Linked DNA regions of Lentisphaera araneosa HTCC2155. The protein of the gene in region 1 interacts with the protein of each later gene in a pairwise test. Links are inferred from orthologs where the notes say so. Each region holds a gene or a part of one and is shown in the gene's direction. Other genes may lie near its edges.

Evidence for each region. Proteins that work in one complex are often made in the same cells at the same time.
Region 2: the proteins of thrS (region 1) and rplA interact in binary tests that used the Escherichia coli proteins (3 or more experiments, as listed by UniProt). The link is inferred for Lentisphaera araneosa HTCC2155 from one-to-one orthologs.

The regions. Positions count from the first base shown.
Region 1 is NZ_ABCK01000037.1:26,254-31,040, forward strand. The notes cover bases 6-2,885. They hold thrS (threonine--tRNA ligase), read left to right. Parts: upstream 6-479; coding sequence 480-2,291; downstream 2,292-2,885. Other genes in these bases: LNTAR_RS22705 (thiamine phosphate synthase), read right to left, coding at 6-371; LNTAR_RS22715 (AMP-dependent synthetase/ligase), read left to right, coding at 2,454-2,885. Also shown: more of LNTAR_RS22705, read right to left, coding at 1-5; more of LNTAR_RS22715, read left to right, coding at 2,886-4,193; LNTAR_RS22720 (3-hydroxyacyl-CoA dehydrogenase/enoyl-CoA hydratase family protein), read left to right, coding at 4,205-4,787. UniProt on the Escherichia coli protein: Catalyzes the attachment of threonine to tRNA(Thr) in a two-step reaction: L-threonine is first activated by ATP to form Thr-AMP and then transferred to the acceptor end of tRNA(Thr). The rate-limiting step is amino acid activation in the presence of tRNA.
Region 2 is NZ_ABCK01000017.1:1,820-4,643, forward strand. It holds rplA (50S ribosomal protein L1), read left to right. Parts: upstream 1-978; coding sequence 979-1,671; downstream 1,672-2,824. Other genes in the region: LNTAR_RS16135 (transcription termination/antitermination NusG family protein), read left to right, coding at 1-412; LNTAR_RS28465 (hypothetical protein), read left to right, coding at 373-522; rplK (50S ribosomal protein L11), read left to right, coding at 560-985; rplJ (50S ribosomal protein L10), read left to right, coding at 1,674-2,189; rplL (50S ribosomal protein L7/L12), read left to right, coding at 2,202-2,600. UniProt on the Escherichia coli protein: One of the primary rRNA binding proteins, it binds very close to the 3'-end of the 23S rRNA. Forms part of the L1 stalk. It is often not seen in high-resolution crystal structures, but can be seen in cryo_EM and 3D reconstruction models.

The DNA.
Region 1 (4,787 bases):
GCTTCCTGAGCTTCTTCAAGCGAGCGCACGGTAAGGCCAATAATCGCCTTTTCGCCCAAATTCTTTCGAGCTTCGATGACTGAGTCATCACTCTGCCCCAAATGAACCCCTTCCATGGCGAATTCCGCACACAAATCTACGTAATCATTCATAATCACATGGCAAGCTGGATTCGCTTCTTTGATCAAATCATAATACTTCTTTACTTGCTTTTTAAGCTCCAAATCCACCAAGCTTTTGACGCGAATCTGAATGAGTTTCAAGTCTTGGGCCAAGCTCTTTAAAAGACTTGCTTTGGGGTCCAAAGATTGCGCCACGTCATAATCGTAAATCCAATAAGGCTCAACTGCTTCCAAAAGGGCTTGATTCATAGTTTACTTAATTCCTCGAAAATATTTTTTCATACTTGCCCCAAATGCATAAAGGCATTATTATGAGCAAATTTTTTTTTAATCTAAAGCTTTCTGGAAATATTACTCATGGACGAAAATTCAAATCTCTATAAAATTCGCCACTCCATGGCTCACGTACTCGCTCAAGCAGTACAAGAAGTCTACCCCAAAGTCAAACTCGGTTTTGGTCCTCCCATTGAAACGGGCTTTTATTACGATTTCGATTTCAGCGAAGAAGAGTTTGCCGAAAACAAACTCAAAGAAATTGAAAAGCGCATGAAAAAAATCATTGGTCGCAAGCAAGAATTCCACTACAGCGAAACTGATATCGAAGGCGCCGTAGCCAAACTCGAGGATCTCGGTGAAGGCGAATACAAAATCGAAAACGTTCGCAATCTCCATTCTCGTGGCGTTGAGAAATTTTCTTTCTACGAAAACGGTAATTTTGCCGACCTCTGTGAAGGCCCTCACGTGGAAACCACTGGCGACCTCCCTGCCAAAGCTTTTAAACTCGACCGCGTTGCTGGTGCCTACTGGCTCGGTAGCGAAAAAAATAAGCAGCTCACACGTATTTACGCTCTCTGCTTCGAGACTCCAGAGGAACTTCAGTCTTTCCTCGAAAGACGTCGCATTGCCGAGCAATTCGATCACAAAAAACTTGGTAAAGAACTCGATATCTTCCACTTCGATGAAAAAGTCGGTAAAGGTCTAGCTCTATGGATGCCCAACGGTACAATCATTCGCGACGAAATCGAAAAATACGCCCGCGAAATGGAAATGAAGTATGGTTACCAACGAGTATCCACTCCGCATATTGCTAGTGAAAAACTTTTCCAGACTTCAGGGCACCTTCCTTACTACGCAGATTCCATGTTCCCCCCAATGGAGCTCAACGAAGGCGATGACGCTGAAAACAGTGAAAAATATTACCTCAAGGCCATGAACTGCCCTTATCATCACCTTATTTACTCAGCACGCCCTCGTTCATACAAAGAACTGCCTTATCGTCTCTGTGAATACGGCACTTGTTACCGCTATGAAAAATCTGGTGAACTTTCAGGTCTACTTCGCGTACGTTGCATGACTATGAACGATGCTCACGTCTACCTAACTGAAGATCAATTTGAAGAAGAATTCAGAAGCATGGTTAAAATGTATATGGAATTCTACGAAACCTTCAAATTCTCCGATTATAGTTTCCGCCTCTCAGTGCGTGACGATTCAGATAAATTTGTCGGCGATCCTGCTGTGTGGGACCAAGCCGAAGCTCTTCTTGCCAAAGTCATGGACGAGCTTGGCCTCGAATACTTTGTCGGCGAAGGCGAAGCCGCTTTCTACGGTCCAAAAATCGATGTTCAGTTTAAGAACCTCATGGGACGTGAAGAAACTCTTTCTACAATTCAGGTCGACTTCCAGTCAGCTTGTAAAGAGAAATTTGCTCTTAAATATGTTGATAGTGATAATACAGAAAAAGAGCCTATCATCATTCACCGCGCACCACTTTCTACCCATGAGCGTTTTATCTCTTTCATTATGGAATACTATGGCGGCGCTTTCCCTGCATGGTGCGCACCCGTTCAAGTATGTATCCTTCCAGTTCAGGATTCCTGTATGGAATTTACAAACTCCATAGCTAATGAGCTAACTAGAGATCTATACCGTGTTGAAATCGATGACAGTAACAACACTTTCAACAAGAAAATCCGTACCAATACTAAGCGTAAAATCCCCATTCTCTTAATTATTGGCGAGCAAGAAGTTGCCGACAATACCGTGACCGTACGTCGTTATGGTTCACGCGATCAAATCACCGTCTCACGTGATGAATTTGTCGCAATTTTCAAAGCTGAAGTAAAAGAAAGGAAAATGTTGCGTGAGCCCATGGGTTCCATCATCTAAAAAAACTTTTTCTGCCCTTCCAAGCCACTTTGATAAATCAAAGTGGCTTTTTTTATGCCTCAAATGAACATTTAATTTTTTCCTTTAGTAAAAATTTGTTTTTTGATCCTCGCCGAATTATGTTTTCACAGAGAGTCAATCCCACAAAATAAGGCACTAATCATGAATACGGCAAAAGATATTATAGACACTTCTGTATCTACGGTTTCAGAACTCTTAGAGCTAGGAATGAAAAATTCGCCTACGACTGCCTTACTCAACGATTGGACTGGCAAATCTTGGAAAACTCTAAGCTACTATGAATTCTACGAAACAGTTCACAAAATTGCCTACTCCATGCAATCACTTAAATTAGAACCTCAAGCGAAAATCGCCGTCTTCCTCAGCAACAATTCTCGTTTTTGCCTCTACGATGTGGCTATCTCACTCGCGGGCTTCGTTTCAGTCCCACTTCACCTCACCTTTAATGACCAATCCATCTCTTATGTTTTGCAACACAGCGATGCCAGCCTCTGCATCGTCAATGGCAAAGAACAGTACAATCGCCTCAAAGCACTCCAACCCGAAATGAGATTCATCCTCAGCGACGAAGAAGTTCCCGGTGAACTCTATGGCCCGCAGCTCATTGCCAATGCTCAAGAAACTCAGCTCCCCGAATCTACAGGCGAATCCCCCCTCACGATTATTTATACTTCTGGAACCACGGGCCAACCCAAAGGCGTATTGCTTGAGCATAAAAACCTCATCACCCTGAACTCCATCATTGTTGCAGATTTAGATGACTGCATCAAAAAACACGATCGCGAAATCAGCTTCCTCCCCTTGAGCCATATTTTTGCGAAATCCGCAATCTACCGTTGGCTCTATCACGGCACCAGTGTCTACTTCACGAATCCCGACCAAATCATGATGCATATTGCCATGGTCAAACCACAAACTTTCTCCACTGTCCCTCACCTCTTAGAAAAAATCTATTTGCACATCGCCAATGGTGCGGAAAACAACCCCCAAGTGGATCCCGAAATTTATAACAAGGCTTTTGAATTTGCCCATGTTTACGATGCCAGCAATCCCGAACACCAAGTCATGCACCAAGCCTTCTCCCCCATCTACCAAGCTTGGCAGAATATCTTTGGCGGCGAACTCACCTTCATCTGCAGTGGCGGTGCTCACCTTCGCACCGAGCTCTGTCGCTTCTTAAATAATGCCGGCATCCCCATCCTCGAGGGCTACGGCATGACCGAAGCTCCCGTTATATCAGTCAATCCCTTCAGAGCGCCCAAACCAGGCACGGCCGGACGCGCTTTCAGTGAAACCAATATCAAGATTGCCGAAGATGGCGAGATCCTAGTGAGTGGTCCACAAATCATGGAAACCTATTATAAAGATGCCGAAGCCACAGACGACGTCCTCAAAGATGGCTGGCTCCACACCGGCGACATCGGTTACCTCGATGACGAGGGCTACCTCTTCATCACCGATCGCAAGAAAAACATTTTCAAAATGTCTACGGGAAAATTTGTCATTCCCACGCCTCTGGAAACCGCTCTCAAAGCCGACCCTTTTATTGCCCATGCCCTGGTCATTGGCGAAGACAAGCGTTTCTGTTCGGCACTCATCTTCCCAGAGATCACCCTACTTCCGCGCTTTGCCAAAAAACTGCAACACGACACCATCGATGTTCACGCCATCTGCCAAAGCCCTCAGCTCACAGCTTATTATCAGCAGCGCATTGACCAAGCCAACGAGCAATTGCCCAAGTGGTCACAAATCAAAAAATTCAAAATCATTCACGAAGAGCTCAGCCCCCTCAATGGCTTGCTCACTGCAACGCTCAAAGTGAAACGCAAAGCCGTCAAAATCAATTACGATCACATCATTCAAGAAATCTACCAAAAATAAGGAGACGCCACATGAGTAAAATTAAGCACATAGCCGTATTAGGCTCTGGTGTTATGGGTTCTCAAATTGCGGCGCACTTCGCAAATTGTGGTTTTTCAGTTGCCCTCCTCGATCTCACCAGCGCGGGCCCCAAACCCTCTGCTATCAGTGAAGGCGCTGTCAAAAAATTACTTAAGATCAACCCATCCCCACTCTATAGTCCAAGCGTTATCGAAAATATCTTCCCCGGCAATTTTGACGATCACCTCGAGCACCTCGACGAAGCTGACCTCATCATAGAAGCGGTTATCGAAGATCTCGCCATCAAACAAAATCTTTGGAGTCAAATCTGTAAATACGTCAAAGCAGATGCCATCCTCGCCACCAACACCAGCGGACTACCCCTCAAAGACATCACAAAAAATCTCTCAAACAAATCACTCAAGCGTTTCCTCGGCGTGCATTTCTTTAATCCCCCACGCTACCAGAAACTGCTCGAACTCATCCCGGGCCCAAAAACCCAAGATGGCTTGCTCGAAGAATTTGCCGAGTTCGCACGCCTGCACCTCGGCAAGGGCATTGTCGTCGCCAAAGACACGCCGAATTTCATTGGCA
Region 2 (2,824 bases), on another replicon or contig:
CGGAAAAGAAAATAAAGCTCGTCAGGACTTAGAACGTCGCATTGAACAAGATTCAATGCAAGATTCAGTCCTCGAGGTTTTGCTTCCTACGGAGAAGGTGACTACTGTGCGCCAGGGTAAGAAAATTACCCAAAACAGAAAGTTCTATCCCGGTTACCTATTTGTCAATGTTGACCTGATTGACGAGAACGGGACTATGAAAGAAGATGTCTGGCATTTTGTCAAAAATACATACGGCATTATCAACTTCCTCGGTGGAGATAAACCTGTGCCTCTCTCAGATGATGAGATTCAGATATTAAGCGTCAGCTTGAGAAAACCGAAGATGTTGCTAAGCCAAAAGTTGAATACACTGTTGGTGAGATTATCAAAATCAAAGAAGGTCCGTTCGAAAGTTTCGAAGGGACTGTAACTGAGGTTGATATCGATCGCGGCAAGCTTCAGGTATCTGTTGTAATATTTGGCCGTTCAACTCCAGTAGAAGTTGAATACGATCAAGTAGAAAAAAATGACTTCGACTAGGTCCATTAGTCAAATTATTATCTGTTAAGGGAAGGATATGGCTAAAAAAGTAAAAGGTTATATAAGACTTCAAATTCCAGCTGGCAAGGCGAACCCGGCTCCTCCAGTGGGACCTGCGCTTGGTGCACAGGGTGTGAATATTATGGAATTCTGTAAAGCGTTCAACGCTCAAACTCAGAGCGAAGCGGGAATGATTATTCCTGTTGTGATTACAGTTTTTCAAGATCGCTCATTCACATTCATCACCAAATCGCCTCCCGCTCCTGTACTTATTAAAAAGTACGCTGGTTTAGCTTCCGGTTCACAAAAACCCGGTTCTGGATTTGTAGGTAAAATCTCTGTAGATCAACTCAAAGAAATCTATGAGATTAAAAAGAAAGATATGAAAGCAAACACAGAAGAAGCAGCCGTTAGAATGCTCGAAGGCACTTGCCGTAGCATGGGTGTGGAGGTTGTATCATGAAGCGTTCAAAACTTTATAATGCAAGACTCGAAAAAGTCGATATGAACAAAGCTTATGGCATCAAAGAAGCATTTGAGACTCTCAAATCACTTCCAGCTGTAAAGTTTGATGAATCTGTTGATATCGCTTTTAAATTGGGTATTGATACTAGACAGCCAGAACAAAACGTTCGTGGAGCTCTTTCGCTTCCAAACGGTACTGGTAAAAATGTCACAGTTGTGGTAATCGCAGACGGAAACAGTGCAGACGAAGCAAAAGCTGCTGGTGCTGACTATGCTGGTTTCGATGAGCTGATTGCAAAAATTAAAGATGGCTGGCTTGATTTCGACGTTCTTATTGCTACTCCGGCAGCAATGAGTAAAGTACGTACTCTTGGTCGCGCTTTAGGTCCACGCGGTTTAATGCCAAATCCGAAGACTGGTACTGTTACAGATGATGTAGCTGGTGCTGTTAAAGCTTCTAAGGGTGGTCGTGTTGAATATCGTGCAGACAAAGGTGGAGCAACTCACGTTCTCGTTGGAAAACTTTCCTTCGACGCTGACAAACTCACTGAAAACGCGCAAGCAATTGTTGAAGCAATTGTTAAAGCTCGTCCATCAGCTACAAAAGGCACTTACGTAGTAAGCTGCACTGTAAGTAGCACAATGAGCCCTGGTCTAAAAATTGATCTTAAGGACTTAGTGTAATTATGAGACAAGAAAAAACTATTCTCGTTGACCATATCCAAACGATTTTGGATGAGTCTAATAATTTCTTTCTTATCTCGTATATGGGACTGAATGTTTCACAGCTCGAAGAACTCAAAACTGAGTTGAAAGCTAATGAAGCTACACTACAGGTTCATAAAAATACGCTCATTAAGAAAGCCGCTGAAGGCAAGCCTTACAGTGACCTATCAAATTTAGAACTTACTGGCGGCACAGCAATTGTATGTGGTTCAGGCGAACCCGCTGATGTAGCCAAAACTATCAAGAAGTTTGCTAAAGCTAACGAAGTAGTTTCGTTTAAAGCAGCATTTGTTGATGGTGAAGTATTAGATGCAGAAACATCCGTTACCGTTGCGGATATGCTCACGAAAGATCAAGCCCGTGCTCAGTTGCTCGGTCTTCTCAATCAAGTGCCTACAAGCCTTGTTAGAGTTCTTAATGAGAAAGCAGCTACTATTGTTTACGTTCTTAACGCAATTGTCGAAAAAAATAAATAAAGGATTAATAAAATGTCTGAAGTTGTATTATCAGAAGCACACGAAGCACTCGTCAAATCTATCGAAGAAATGTCAGTACTTGAACTCACTACACTCGTTAAAGCTCTCGAAGACCGTCTCGGCGTATCTGCTGCTGCTCCAGTAGCTGTTGCTGCTGCTGGTGGCGCTGCTGCTCCTGCAGAAGCTGCAGAAGAGCAAACTGAGTTTGATGTAGTACTTGCAGCATACCCTGCTGACAAGAAAATCGCTGTAATTAAAGTTGTACGTTCTGCAACTGGTCTTGGTCTTAAGGACGCAAAAGATCTCGTTGAAGGCGCGCCTAAAACTGTTAAAGAAGCGGCTGCAAAAGACGAAGCTGACAAAATCAAGAAAGATCTTGAAGAAGCTGGTGCAACTGTTGAACTTAAGTAATTTAAGTTTAAACATAGCATAAAAAAACTCACAGTAGGGACCGGATTATTTCCGGTTCCTACTTTTCTTATTTTAATCCTTTAAGCCCGTGCAAGGTTACAACTTATGGCAATTCGTCAAAACTTTGGAAAACTTGAAGAAGTTATCGATACACCTGACTTGATTTCTGTTCAGCTTGAATCATTCAGAGAATTTTTACAGGAAACTACCAATCCTGATAGTCG